3 regions of the Cytobacillus sp. OWB-43 genome follow, and region 1 is predicted to be linked to each of the others. Evidence: riboswitches for the same ligand, from Rfam matches in the RefSeq annotation. Region 1 holds a riboswitch; each other region holds the start of a gene.

Region 1 (4,555 bases):
GGATTAAAGTAAGCCCATTGTGGGAAATGACAGAAAGGTGCGTTCCATACTTATGTTTAAAAATAAAACGCTATTAATTACAGGTGGAACCGGCTCGTTTGGGCATGTGGTGTTAGAACGTTTTTTGCATAGTGAAATAAAAGAAATACGCATCTTTTCTCGTGATGAAAAAAAACAAGATGACATGCAAAAACAGTATGCAGATGGAAGAATCTCTTATATCCTCGGCGATGTTCGGGATATGAGTACTTTATTACCAGCTGTGGACGGGGTTGATTACATTTTTCATGCAGCAGCCTTAAAACAAGTACCCTCATGTGAGTCACATCCGCTAGAGGCGGTGAAAACGAATATTCTTGGCACCGATCATGTATTAAGTGCAGGAATACAAGCAGGGGTAAAGAAAATTGTCTGCCTATCAACGGACAAAGCAGCCTATCCAATTAATGCAATGGGAATGTCTAAAGCTTTAATGGAAAAGACATTTATCGCTAAATCGAGACAAGCTAACGCTCGTGGTACCATTATATGTGGCACAAGATACGGAAATGTCATGGCATCAAGGGGGTCCATCATTCCGCTACTCATAGAACAAGTAAAGGAAGGAAAGCCGCTAACTGTTACGCATCCTTTAATGACCCGTTTTATGATGAGTTTAGATGAGGCTGTCGAACTCGTATTGTACGCTTTTGAGAATGCTTGTAATGGGGATATTATGGTACAAAAATCGCCTGCTGCCTATATTACAGATTTAGCACAAGCGATTAAAGAACTTTTTCACGTTAACCTTCCTTTAGAATTAATTGGCACACGGCCGGGAGAAAAGCTCTATGAAGTTTTACTAACAAAAGAAGAAGCAGCGAAAGCTATTGATCTTGAAGGCTTCTATCGCATTCCTCGAGATACCAGAATAGAAACTGATACAAACTCTGTAGAAGAATATCACTCCAATAATACTTATCGTCTCTCTGTAGCTGAACTAAAAGAAAAACTACAATCATTATCCTATGTTCAAAAAGAGCTAAAAAAATGGAAAAGGTTAAATTAATATATTTGACCGCTCCCTATTTTTCGTGAGTTGAGCACCTTCATTGACCAAGTTAATAATCGCCAACTCACTTACTATTCTTATATATACTGAATTTATAGGGATATCCTACCAATCCTCTAAAGGAAGGTTGTTGTTTGATGTAGTTTCTGATAAATTAGGATTCAACATGACTAGCATATTGAGGAGTTACATACATGGAAATACAAAAAAGTAGTACGATGATACAATCCTTGCAAATAGGCATTTCTATCATCGAATTAATCTATCAAAAAGATACCCCAATGAAATTCTCAACCATTCAAGAAGAAACCGGTATTACGAAAAGTAATTTATATAAATATTTAAATACACTTACGCAATTGAACATGCTCTATCGTGAAAAAGGGACAAACCTGTATTATCTTGGAAGCAAATTGATTCAATATGGTACAGCCGCCTTTGGTAGTCGTGATATTGCCGATGCAATCACTCCGTATATGCAGGAACTTTCTTCGCTTACTTCCTGCACCGTTTCGTTTTCATTATGGACAAACAACGGACCTATTACGACAAAGATTTGTCATTCGAATGAACCACTTCATATTGGTACACAACTAGGCGGAAGCTTACCACCAACATCTGCCGCAGGGAAGATTTTCTTAAGTTTCTTAAACCCAGTACTGACAAAAGATTGGCTAGGAGACGGGGAAGCGATCGATAACGCAGAATGGCAAATGATTCAACAATCGAAAATCTCCTTCGCTACCGAACCTTTAATTCCATCGATTTCTTCGGCTTCCGTCCCTTTGCTAGACTACCAGAATCAATTACTCGGTGCAGTGACAGTTGTTGGATTTAACGATAAGATGCCTAAGGAAGCATCGGATCCGATGAGCAAGCAACTGCGGAAGTTTCACCTACAAGCATCTTCTATGTTTGGCTATCGATATAAACAAGGAAAAATTGAACAATACTGATTGAACGTTCAATCGACCGTTTTAACATCTAGTAGAATAAAATACTAGTGAGAAAATTAAGTTATTATTTTAAAAATATCCTTTTCTGCGAATAAATTGGAGTTTAGCTTCGACTTAGTCTCACATTTGCTGATATAAGCTCTTTACTGATTTATCAACCTACAAAATAAGTCCATTTATTGAAAAAGGCCGCCATAAACAAAGATGACGACCTTTTTTATCTTAGTTCATCGTCAATCCATGATCAACGACTAGATTTTGTCCCGTAATCGCTCTAGCGCCTGGAGAGGCTAAGAAAACAACGGCTTCCGCTACGTCTTCTGGTTTTGTCACACGGCGGATAGCAGAGTTATCAGCCACAATCGCAAATACCTCAGGGGTAGTAACAGCACTTGCATCCGTTGTTTCTAATAATCCACCGGAAACCATATTCACATTAATATCATACTGTCCGAGCTCCTTGGCCATATTGCGTGTAAAGCCAATTAATGCCGCTTTGGCTGTTGTATATTCATGGTAGGCAATGACTGGGTTCTGGTAAAGATTCGTGCCAATACCAATCACACGGGCTTGCTGTGAATCCTTTAGAGCCGGAAGAGCAGATTGAACAACATTTAAGCTTGCTTTTATCGCGCCTTCAAACTGGGTTTGATAGCTAGCCCAAGATAATTCCTCTACTTTCGCCTGTGCCACAGGATCAAATTTAAATTGAACTAATGCATTATTTACAACGATATCCAAGCGACCAAAATGAGCAATTGTGTCTGCTACCATTGCTTTTACTGCTTGATGATCTCTTACATCAGCTTGGATAGCAAATGCACGATCTTGTCCGATTTTTTCAACTACTGCATCTGCTTTTTCTTTATTATTAAAATAATTAACGACTACTTTGTAGCCCTCCTTACCAAACTTTTCAGCAATTGCAGCTCCTAATCCACGACTTGCTCCTGTTACTAACACGACTTCTTCTCTCACGCTATTCCCTCTTTTCAATAGATGTAATTAAAAATGTTCAGGGAAACAAAACAAAAGGCTCCCCGAAAATGGAGAGCCTACCATACATATGCATATAGTTGGAAGATGCTCCCTACGATCGTCTTAACGAACAGGTTCTAAGGGTCAGGTTTTAACCTTCTCAACTCATTTTCTGAGTCCCCCTGCAACAATTTTTAATTATTTTTAGTTTAGCATACAAATAGTTTCCTAGCTATGAATCGAAGTTCATTTCGAAACTGACCATTTGCTTTATGTTTCTCACCATTGTTTTAAACGGGGATTCTTATCTAGAATCGATTCATATTGTTTCTCATTACCATAGAGGCTATTCGGGTCAAGCAGCTTATATCTCTCATATTTTTCTAATCGATCTTTTTCTTTTGCCCAGCCTAAATGCTTGACTCGTATTGTGGATAAACTGTGGGTAAGTTGGAAGATGTTTTCTGGAAATCTCCCACAATGCTGTGGTGTTTCTTTCCAGACAGGCTGAAAGGTTGATCTAACTCTTGCTAGAAATGGACGGTATAAGAAATGTGCTTGCCAGTATTCATCTTCACGATAATGGTCTTCATCCCACATATCATACAGTCTAAAACAGTACAGGTCGATAGTATCCTGTTTAACAAAGTCATCAATATAATCAATAAAACTCTCCTCAAACCATTCATCTGCGTCAAGATTTAATACCCAACCTAAAAAACCATTCGTTGCTTCTAACCACTGTTGTTTTCTTAGTTCCACTTCATTGGCAAACTGGGAGCTTGCATTCTTGACCAATTTAATTGGCATACCTTTTAGTTCTTGCAAGAAAATCGATATAGTCTGATCAGTACTAGCATCATCTATAATCACAGCTTCATCGATAAATGGCTTTACTTTCTTTAACATCGTTTGTAAATAACGACCTTCTTCATTCTTCACAATCATCGATAAGCGAATTTGATGGCTTTCTGCTTTTTCTGGATAAATAGGTAGTTCGCTATAAGCATACTGACATTTTTCTTTAAATGCGGGTATGCCTGTAAGGTCAGAAGAACGATAAATATGATAAGCTGGCAGATGTGTGTCTACATGTAGATCCAGTCCTAATGCCACAGCTCTCACACAAAAATGTCGATCTTCTCCCCAAAAACTGAGATTTTTAATTTTACTAAAATGAATACCTGCTAACAAAGCTTTCCTGCTAATTAGCGTGCACGCACCTAATCCTCCTACTTCATAAACACCTGGAGTTTGTAACTGTTGAATAAAAGCCTCGGTTTGAACGGCCTTTTCTTCGTCTGTTATGGCACCTTCATCCGCCTGTCTCCAGTGGGTATATTCATCTGTTAACCACACCTGCGGATAAGGAATTGTCCCCTCTTGCCAAGCCGTCCAAAATACCTCTGAAACAATTTCTTTTTTCGTGGAAATAAGTGTATGAAGGGTATTCGGGTGTAAAAGCAAATCAGAGTCAATTAAAAACAAATAATCAAATTCTTCAAATTTCGCCTGCTCAATAAGCATATCTTTGAAGCGAGCAACCTTCCAGATGAGAGCATCATTCCAG
Region 2 (4,555 bases), on a different contig from region 1:
GCAGAAAAAGCCAATTTTGATCACTATGGCACAAAACAGTTCTATTTTAAATATGATGCAAACTTTATCCAATTTAAAATAAATCCTAGTTTGCAAGATTTTCAACTGGCACAAATGTATTTGGAAGACTATCAGAAAGAGCATAAACAAGAACATTTGAAGTTTTATTTACCAGCAGACGAAATGATTCAAGAGGATGTTTTATTATACCTTTATCAACAATTCTATACGATCGGGTGTCAGGAGTTATATGAAATTAACCCTCTTCAATTTATCTATAAAGATAGAAAGAACGAAATCGTGGTTGAGGAAGTGACAAATGATAATTTAGGAGAATATCTACAATTGCAGAGAAACTTTGATCTAGATTATGGTGAGGAATATGTGAACCTTAATAGAAGCATGCATTCCTATCATCATAATGCAAAAGATACATTACAGTTACTCGCATATGATCATGGTGTGCCAGCAGGTTCATTACAAGTATTTTTTAATAAGTGTACAGCTGAAATTGATAATGTAGGTGTGTTACCAGCTCACCGATTAAAGGGGATTGCTGCAAGCTTGCAATATGAAGTAATGAAGCGATTTAGCAATCATAGGGTTATACTTGTAGCCGACAGCAATGACACGCCAAAGGATATGTATCGTAAACAAGGGTATAAAAAATTGAGCTTTCGCTATGAAGTAATGAAGTTATTATAAGTAGTAGTTTATTATTAATATAGAACAAGTAATGTGATAAAAACTCTACAAACTGATATTAATAAATCTGCAGGTGGTGAGAGTAGCCATCTGCAGATCATTTATAAAGAGGTAAATTTTGATCAAGGTAAAAGCGAGAGAACAGCAAAAAAATGCATAATCGAACCAGCAAGAACAAAAACATGCCACAATGCGTGATGGTACTTAAATCCTCTCCATACATAAAATATTGAACCAGCAGTGTATAGAACGCCACCGATAATGAGGAAAATCATTCCTTGTGTAGGTAAGTGTGTAACCAGAGGCTCCCAGGCAAATATAATTAGCCAGCCCATCAAAACATATAGTAATGTCGAGAAGACTAAAAACTTTTTAACAAAAAAACATTTGAAAACTGTTCCAGCAATTGCTAGCCCCCATACAAGACCAAATAAGGTCCATCCTAAGGTTCCTTTAACTGTTATAAATAGAAACGGTGTGAACGTTCCAGCAATAAAAAAGTAAATGGAAGAATGATCGAGAATCTCAAATACATCCTTTGCTTTTCCAGCAGGTAAACTATGTAGCAAAGTTGATGAGAAATATAAAATAACCATCGTTGTACCAAAAAGAACAAAGCTGACAATATGCCAAGCTGTTCCATATAAGGATGAGAAAACAGTTAAAATGACGAGAGCCGCAATACTTAATAGCGCACCGATTCCGTGTACGATCGCGTTGGCGATTTCTTCTCCCTTTGAAAAAATATGTGTTTCCAAGTAGTATTCACCCATTCTTTATCCAAAATCATAATTCTAGTATAAACATTTTTTTAGCTGATAAAAAGTCGTAAGCTTTCATTATAAAGAAAAACTTCACTAGGCGAAGAGGGTGGAGAGTGTAAATGCATGGAGAATATTTGGAGTTATCCATCCTTGAGTCAATGCCAATTTAAGCCGCGGTGTTAGATCAGTTGAAGTGTTTAGGTAACGACAGCATTCATCCAACTTGTTCATAATCGTTACTGAAAGAGAAGCTTGACATTGCTCAATTCCTAAACTTGCAGTTGACATTTATTGATAAGATGATAACATAACTTTGAAAGCATAATTGAATAAATCCACTAGGGGTGCCTTTAAAAGGCTGAGATTAAAGTGCAATAACTTTAAGACTCTTAGAACCTGATCTGGTTGATACCAGCGTAGGGAAGTGGCGTATATCAATTTAGTTAACGTTATAACTATAACTAAATGAATGATGTATACAGTAACCACTTTCTTATAGGAAGTGGTTTTTCGCTTTTCTGGATTTTTTATGCTCGATAAAAAAAGAGAAGAGGTAGAAATGATGACAACAAAAGAAACGTTTACACAATCGTTAAGGAAAGAAGTACATGATATATGGGAAGCGAATTTTGAACACCCTTTCGTTAAAGGAATTGCTAAGGGAGATTTACCAATTGAGTGTTTCCGCTTTTATGTGTTACAAGATTCTTACTATTTATCACATTTTGCTCGTGTGCAAGCAATCGCTGCTTCTAAAGCAGAGAATTTATATATGACCTCAAGAATGGCCTCGCATGCGCAAGGTACCTATGAAGCTGAACTAGGGTTACATAACAAATTTATGGAGGTATTAAAAGTTTCTGAAGAAGAGTTAAACCAGTTTAGACCCGCTCCTACTGCCTATGCATATACATCCCATTTATATCGTGTAGCAGAGACAGGCACAGTTGGCGAGGTCATCGCTAGTTTGCTTCCGTGTTATTGGATTTATTATGATATTGGGCAGAGCTTTAAAGGGGCAAAACCAAAAGAAGAAATCTATCGTACCTGGATTGATACATACGGTGGAGAATGGTTTGTTAAACTTGTACTTGAACAAATTCATCATCTTGATCGGCTTGCTGAAATTGCATCTGAAACAGAAAAAGAAAAAATGAAAATGGCATTTACCATTAGCTGTCAATATGAGTTAGCTTTTTGGGAAATGGCTTATACCCAAGAAAAGTGGTTAAGTGATAAAACATATGCATAAAACTTCATAAATGAAAGCGGGAATAGTGTTAACAGAATAAGGTTAGTTCATACTAACTCAATTCTGTTAACATCATACCCTTTATAATCGTTGTAATATCAGGTTTGTTATGCAATTAAGACAGTTTGCCATATCGGATTTTCCTAAAAAAGAAGTTAGATCTTCACCAACTACTCATCTAGTCAATAGAAATGACTTCTACTTCTCCACCCTCATAGACATATAAACTTCCTATATATATATAAAGACAATAAGCGTATAATGAGAGACGAATGTTAAATTGAGGAAGGCGTTTAAATAATGAATAAACAACAAAGTAAGTACAGATGGGTTGTATTTGGTGTTTTACTTTTAGCCTATTTATTTATGGTTAGTCAAAGAACAGCACCTGGTTTAATTACTGATCAATTAATGGAAGAATTTCATTTAACTGCAGCAACGATTGGGCTGATAACGAGTATTCAATTTTTTGCTTATGCTGGATTGCAAATTCCCATCGGATTATTCTCTGATAGATTTGGTCCAAATGTATTTCTAGTCGCTGGAACGCTGCTAAACGGACTAGGTACCATCCTCTATAGTTCGGTAGATAATAGTTATATGCTTATCTTTGCTAGGCTATTATGTGGAATTGGCGATGCTACTATTTGGGTCAATTTAGTTCTTGTATTGAGCATTTGGTTCAAGCAGCAGGAGTTTTCGATGCTAGTGGGATTTGCTGGAATGACAGGAAGTTTAGGTTTCTTATTGGCAACAGTTCCTTTTAGTTCGACCATTTCTCTATTAGGGTGGAGACTTCCATTTTTAATTGTTGGCATCGTAATATTCACCCTCGGTATCGGACTCTATGTTGTTTTAATAAAATATCCTAAGAAGAAATTTCAAATGGAAGAAGAAAAAAATCAAAAAGAAACAAATGAACCGTTATTAGTCATCATAAGAAGATTACTAGTCAATCGCCAAGCTTGGGCGACATTCCTTTGTCATTTTGGTGTAGTAGGCACATATATTGGCTTTATTGGCTCTTGGGCTGTTCCCTATGGTATGGACATTTACGGTTTATCAAGATCAAGTGCAAGTGAAGTAATTATGTACGGCTTATTTGGTGCCATTATCGGAGCGCCATTAACAACCTATCTATCTACTTTTTTTGACAGTGTCAAATTACCGTATGTTATCGTGCAGTTGCTGTCGGTTTCTGCTTGGATCACACTAGTATTGCTGGGTGGAGAGCCACCGTATTTATTATTCATTCTTTTATTCGTGATCATAGGCTATGCAAATGGTGCGAGTGCTCTAACCTTTACAGTTGTTAGACAGTCCTTTCATATAAAGGAAGTGGGGCTTATTTCCGGTTTCGCCAATACGGGTGGCTTTCTTAGCGCAGTGTTGCTGCCAGCTCTTTTTGGGAAAGTATTGGACCATTTTGCTAATTTTGACCTTACAACCGCTTATCAATATGGACTCTATATTCCTTTAAGCTTTGCGATTATTGGGTTAATTGGAGTATTCATGTTATATGAGCCAGTAGTATATCGTCAAAAACTACAAATGAGTCAAATGAAAAAATCGGTTGGTTAACAATCGATTTTTTTATTTAGCTAATAAAAATGAAGAACAATCATCACTTAAAAGGCAGTCAAGTGGATACCTGATTTGATCACCATCTACCGTCCTTTTTAGAAAATGTTACTGAAAGTGTAAAATTGATCTTTTTTTATCAAATATTTCTTCATAACAATTGAAAAAATTGGATATTTGTTGTAAGATAGGTTATATTATTAATCTAATTTTAATAGATAATATATTTTTGAAATATAATAGTTACATATAG
Region 3 (4,555 bases), on a different contig from region 1:
TTTGTGCACAAAAAAAATCTATATAACATCACAATAAAAGTGGATAGTAAGTCACTCAGTAGGAGAATCAGAGATGAGCGCCTCGCAAAGGGGGTTAGCAAGTCACTCGGAAGGGGAATCAGAGATGAGCGCCCCGCAAAAGGGTTTAGCAAGTCACTCGGAAGGGGAATCAGAGATGAGCGCCCCGCAAAAGGGTTTAGCAAGTCACTCAGAAAGAAAACCAGAACTGAGCGCCCCGCAAAAGGGTTTAGCAAGTCACTCAAAAGGAGAATCAGAGATGAGCGCCCCGCAAAAGGGATTAGCAAGTCACTCGGAAGAAGAATCAGAGATGAGCGCCCCGCAAAAGGGGTTAGCAAGTCCCTCAGAAAGAAAACCAGAGATGAGCGCCTCGCAAAAGGGATTAGCAAGTCCCTCGGAAAGAAAACTAGAGATGAGCGCCTCGCAAAAGGGTTTAGCAAGTCACTCGGAAGGGGAATTAGAGATGAGCGCCCCGCAAAAGGGATTAGCGAGTCACTCAGAAAGAAAACCAGAAATGAGCGCCTCGCAAAAGGGATTAGCAAGTCCCTCAGAAAGAAAACCAGAAATGAGCGCCTCGCAAAATGGTTTAGCGAGTCCCTCAGAAAGAAAACCAGAGATGAGCGCCCCGCAAAAGGGTTTAGCAAGTCCCTCAAAAGGAGAATCAGAGATGAGTGCCCTGCAAAAAAGTTTAGCAATTCACTCAGAAAGAAAACCAGAGATGAACGCCTCGCAAAAGGGTTTAGCAAGTCACTCAGAAAGAAAACCAGAGATAACCGCCTCACAAAAAGGGAGTTATTCAGCAATTTATTTAGAACCAAACACAAATGAAAGCCGAGCAAGGGAGTGCCCGGCTTTCATAAATTCGTTTAGGATAATGCGAATTACTTAGATAGTAAAAGAAATATTCTAATGAACTATAACCATAATCATCACAAGCTTTATCCTATCCCACTAACAATCAATTCAGCAGCTTCTTCAGCTGTTTTCCCGTCAACATTGATTTTTAGATGATATGGTTGATAATGAGCTTGTCTTTCTTTGTAGAGATGATACATTTCGTCAGTAGAAAGACCATTCAATTTCGGTCTTGTATCTTTAATCAATGGGTATCGATCGAGCCAATTTTCCCATGAGAGCTCGATAAGGACAACGGTACTGTTTTGTAAACAAATTTCGCGGTTCTTACTGTTTAAAAAGGCGCCGCCGCCTAATGAAAGAATCTGTTTTTCTTCGGCAGATAGTTGTTCAATCAATTCGCTTTCAGCTTTTCGAAAAATTTCTTCACCATGATCAAGGAAAATTTTTGAAGTTGACATCCCAAACTGTTGTTCAATGCGTTCATCCGTGTCGATTAAACCCCACTGTAATTTCTTAGCTAATTCCGTTCCTATGGATGTCTTACCGACCCCCATAAACCCAATAAGTACAATACTCTTATCTTCCATAGACTGTCCTCCTGAATGTTATATAAAATATCATATCATAACGTTTTATGTCGCAACATCGTTTCTATCCAATGTTTTTTATTTTCATTTCTATCATTTCATGTTATATTGAGTGCATCATATGTTATAAGTTTTCACTGGGGGTGCCTTCACATAGAGGCTGAGATTGAATGCCGTTCAAAACCCTTTGAACCTGATCTGGTTTGTACCAGTGGAGGGAAGTGTGTCGATGTAGTCGTCCTCGCTTCCTTTTGGAAGTAGAGGATTTTTTTTATATATGAATAAATGCTAGGGGTGCCAAATACTTGGCTGAGATGAACCCTTTGAACCTGATCTAGTTAATACTAGCGTAGGGAAGCGAGTGACGTCATACATATCATGATGACCAAAGCCGCTTATTCAAAATAGCGGCTTTTTTATTTTTATCGAAAGGAGGAAAGGTCTATGAATAAAATCCAAAAAATGACGATGACGGCAACGATTGCAGCCATCACTACTGTGTCGAGTAGTCTCATTTTTATTCCGATTGGAATAGCGAAAATTTTTCCGATTCAGCACTTGGCGAATGTATTATCTGCTGTACTTCTTGGACCATGGTATGCCGTTAGTCAAGCGTTTCTTTCATCTACATTGAGAAATATGATGGGGACTGGAAGTGTTTTTGCCTATCCCGGGAGTATGATTGGCGCATTACTTGCAGGGTTCCTTTATCAAAAAACGAAAAAAATTGGCTTCTCAGCACTAGGTGAAGTCGTTGGAACAGGAATGATAGGGGCAGTAGCGACTTATCCGATTAGTACATTACTTTTAGGACAAGAAGCAACCCTTTTCGGATTCCTACCAGCATTTATGGTGAGCTCGTTTACTGGAGCAATTTTAGGATATGGTTTATTAAGAGTATTAATTAAGAATAAAGCTATTGGAGGTTACATCAATGAAAACAGCATTAACGATCGCAGGTTCTGATTCAGGAGGAGGAGCTGGGATTCAAGCAGATCTTAAAACTTTTTCCGCCAATGGTGTGTTTGGCATGTCCGTCATTACGGCGATTACCGCTCAAAATACAGTAGAGGTACGTTCGGTACAGGATATAGAAATCAATATTATAAAAGACCAAATAGAAGCTGTGTTTGATGATATCCAAGTTGATGCTGTCAAAATCGGGATGTTGTCATCTAGTGAGACTGTAAAAATCGTCGCAGACCGTTTAAATCATTATAGTCCAAAAGTGATTGTGTTAGATCCTGTTATGGTTTCAAAAGGTGGACATCATCTTTTAAAGGAACAAGCTATTGAAGCATTAAAAGCGAAAATGTTACCACTTGCGACTGTAATTACGCCAAACATTCCTGAAGCTGAAGTACTTTCGGGTATGACAATTCGCACGGTTGATGATATGGAGCAAGCTTGTAAAAAATTATATGAATTAGGGCCAAAAGCCGTCTTATTAAAAGGTGGACATTTAGAAGGAGAACCGAATGACTTATTATGGGATGGACAAAGTTTCAACTGGTTTAATGGTCGAAGAGTAGAGACAAAAAACACCCATGGTACAGGTTGTACTCTATCATCTGCCATTGCTGCTGGGTTAGCAAAAGGGGAAGAACTTATTGAGGCCATACAGTCTGCGAAAAATTATATTTCCATAGCGATTGAGCATAGCCTAGCACTCGGTCATGGGCATGGTCCGACAAATCATTTTTATGAGTTATACAACAAAGCAAAGATGGAGGAAAGATAATGGCGATTTCAAGTGAAGCAGTTGAGAGAGTCTTTCAGCAGTTACAAGAACAAACCCCACTCATTCATCATTTAACAAATACAGTAACTATTAATGATTGTGCAAATGTGACCCTAGCAATGGGCGGTTCACCTGTTATGGCCACCCAACTCTTAGAAGTAGAAGAAATGGCTATGATGGCAGATGGGCTCGTAATTAATTTTGGTACTATTAATGATGCGATGTTTGCGGCAATGATTAAAGCTGGACAAACTGCCAATAAAAAAGGGGTCCCAGTAATATTTGATCCAGTTGGTGTTGGTGCAACCACTTATCGCACAAATAAGGCAAAAGAGCTAATTAGCACAATAAAAGTGTCCATTATTCGCGGCAATGCTTCTGAAGTTTCTGCTCTTATTGGTAAGAATACAAAAACGCGTGGTGTTGATGCAGGGGCAATTGAAATAGCACCTGAAGCACTTGCAAAGGAGGCAGCTGAAGTCCTAAACTGTCTCATTGTTATTAGTGGAAAAGAAGATGTCATTACAGATGGGAAGCAATTAGTTGTGATTGATAATGGAGATTATCTTTTGACGAAGGTAACAGGAACTGGCTGCATGACAGCTTCATTAGTAGCAACTGCTGCTGCTGTTTCAGAAAATTGGTTTGACGGGGCTGTTATTGGTATGGCTACTATGAGTCTAGCAGGGGAAATCGCAGCTAAGAGCTTACATGCCGGTGAAGGGTTAGGTTCATTTCGAGTGAAGCTAATGGATACGATTAGTACAATGAATGCAGCCATATGGCTAGATGGAGTGAGGCAAAACTAATGGATTACCGTTTATATTTAGTCACAGATGATAAAATAGCAAACAATGAATTATATGATATTGTTCGAAGTGGTGTAAAAGGTGGTGTGACCATCGTTCAATTAAGAGAGAAGACAGCGGATGGTCAACTCTTTTATGAAAAGGCGAAAATATTACAATCTATATTAAAGCCATTGGATATTCCACTGATTATTAATGATAGAGTAGACATCGCTTTAGCGGTAGGTGCAGCAGGTGTGCATGTTGGACAAGATGATCTGCCATGTGCCGTCGTTAGAAAGATTGTTCCTGATGATATGGTAGTTGGTATCTCTGTATCCAATGTGGAAGAAGCGAAACTTGCTCAAGAACAAGGAGCAAATTATGTTGGAATAGGTTCGGTGTTTCCGACAACTTCTAAATCAGATGCTGATTTATTAGCACCAGGTATGCTCGAGGAAATCATTGCAGCGATTGATATTCCTGCTGTCGCTATTGGTGGTATTCAACTAGAAAACATAAAAATGCTTAAAAATCGAGGGTTAGCAGGTGTTTCTGTTGTC

What was found. A riboswitch is a leader RNA that binds a small molecule or an ion and turns the genes downstream of it on or off. The one in region 1 is predicted to bind thiamine pyrophosphate.
Region 2: another riboswitch for thiamine pyrophosphate. It lies ahead of tenA (thiaminase II); the one in region 1 lies ahead of U9M49_RS17470 (3-oxoacyl-ACP reductase).
Region 3: another riboswitch for thiamine pyrophosphate. It lies ahead of thiW (energy coupling factor transporter S component ThiW); the one in region 1 lies ahead of U9M49_RS17470 (3-oxoacyl-ACP reductase).

What each region holds. Positions count from the first base shown of each region.
Region 1 covers NZ_JAYEFF010000005.1:141,339-145,893, reverse strand. Annotated here, with positions in the region: gene U9M49_RS17485 (glycosyltransferase family 2 protein) at 1-12, shown strand, start outside; gene U9M49_RS17480 (polysaccharide biosynthesis protein) at 53-1,048, shown strand; gene U9M49_RS17475 (IclR family transcriptional regulator) at 1,246-2,007, shown strand; gene U9M49_RS17470 (3-oxoacyl-ACP reductase) at 2,230-2,985, opposite strand; TPP riboswitch at 3,078-3,179, opposite strand; gene U9M49_RS17465 (glycosyltransferase) at 3,265-4,555, opposite strand, start outside.
Region 2 covers NZ_JAYEFF010000001.1:1,169,676-1,174,230, reverse strand. Annotated here, with positions in the region: gene U9M49_RS05715 (GNAT family N-acetyltransferase) at 1-705, shown strand, start outside; gene trhA (PAQR family membrane homeostasis protein TrhA) at 828-1,463, opposite strand; TPP riboswitch at 1,800-1,909, shown strand; gene tenA (thiaminase II) at 2,032-2,721, shown strand; gene U9M49_RS05700 (MFS transporter) at 3,022-4,302, shown strand.
Region 3 covers NZ_JAYEFF010000001.1:966,604-971,158, reverse strand. Annotated here, with positions in the region: gene U9M49_RS04795 (hypothetical protein) at 74-907, shown strand; gene U9M49_RS04790 (shikimate kinase) at 957-1,463, opposite strand; TPP riboswitch at 1,593-1,700, shown strand; TPP riboswitch at 1,744-1,836, shown strand; gene thiW (energy coupling factor transporter S component ThiW) at 1,908-2,429, shown strand; gene thiD (bifunctional hydroxymethylpyrimidine kinase/phosphomethylpyrimidine kinase) at 2,398-3,204, shown strand; gene thiM (hydroxyethylthiazole kinase) at 3,204-4,013, shown strand; gene thiE (thiamine phosphate synthase) at 4,013-4,555, shown strand, end outside.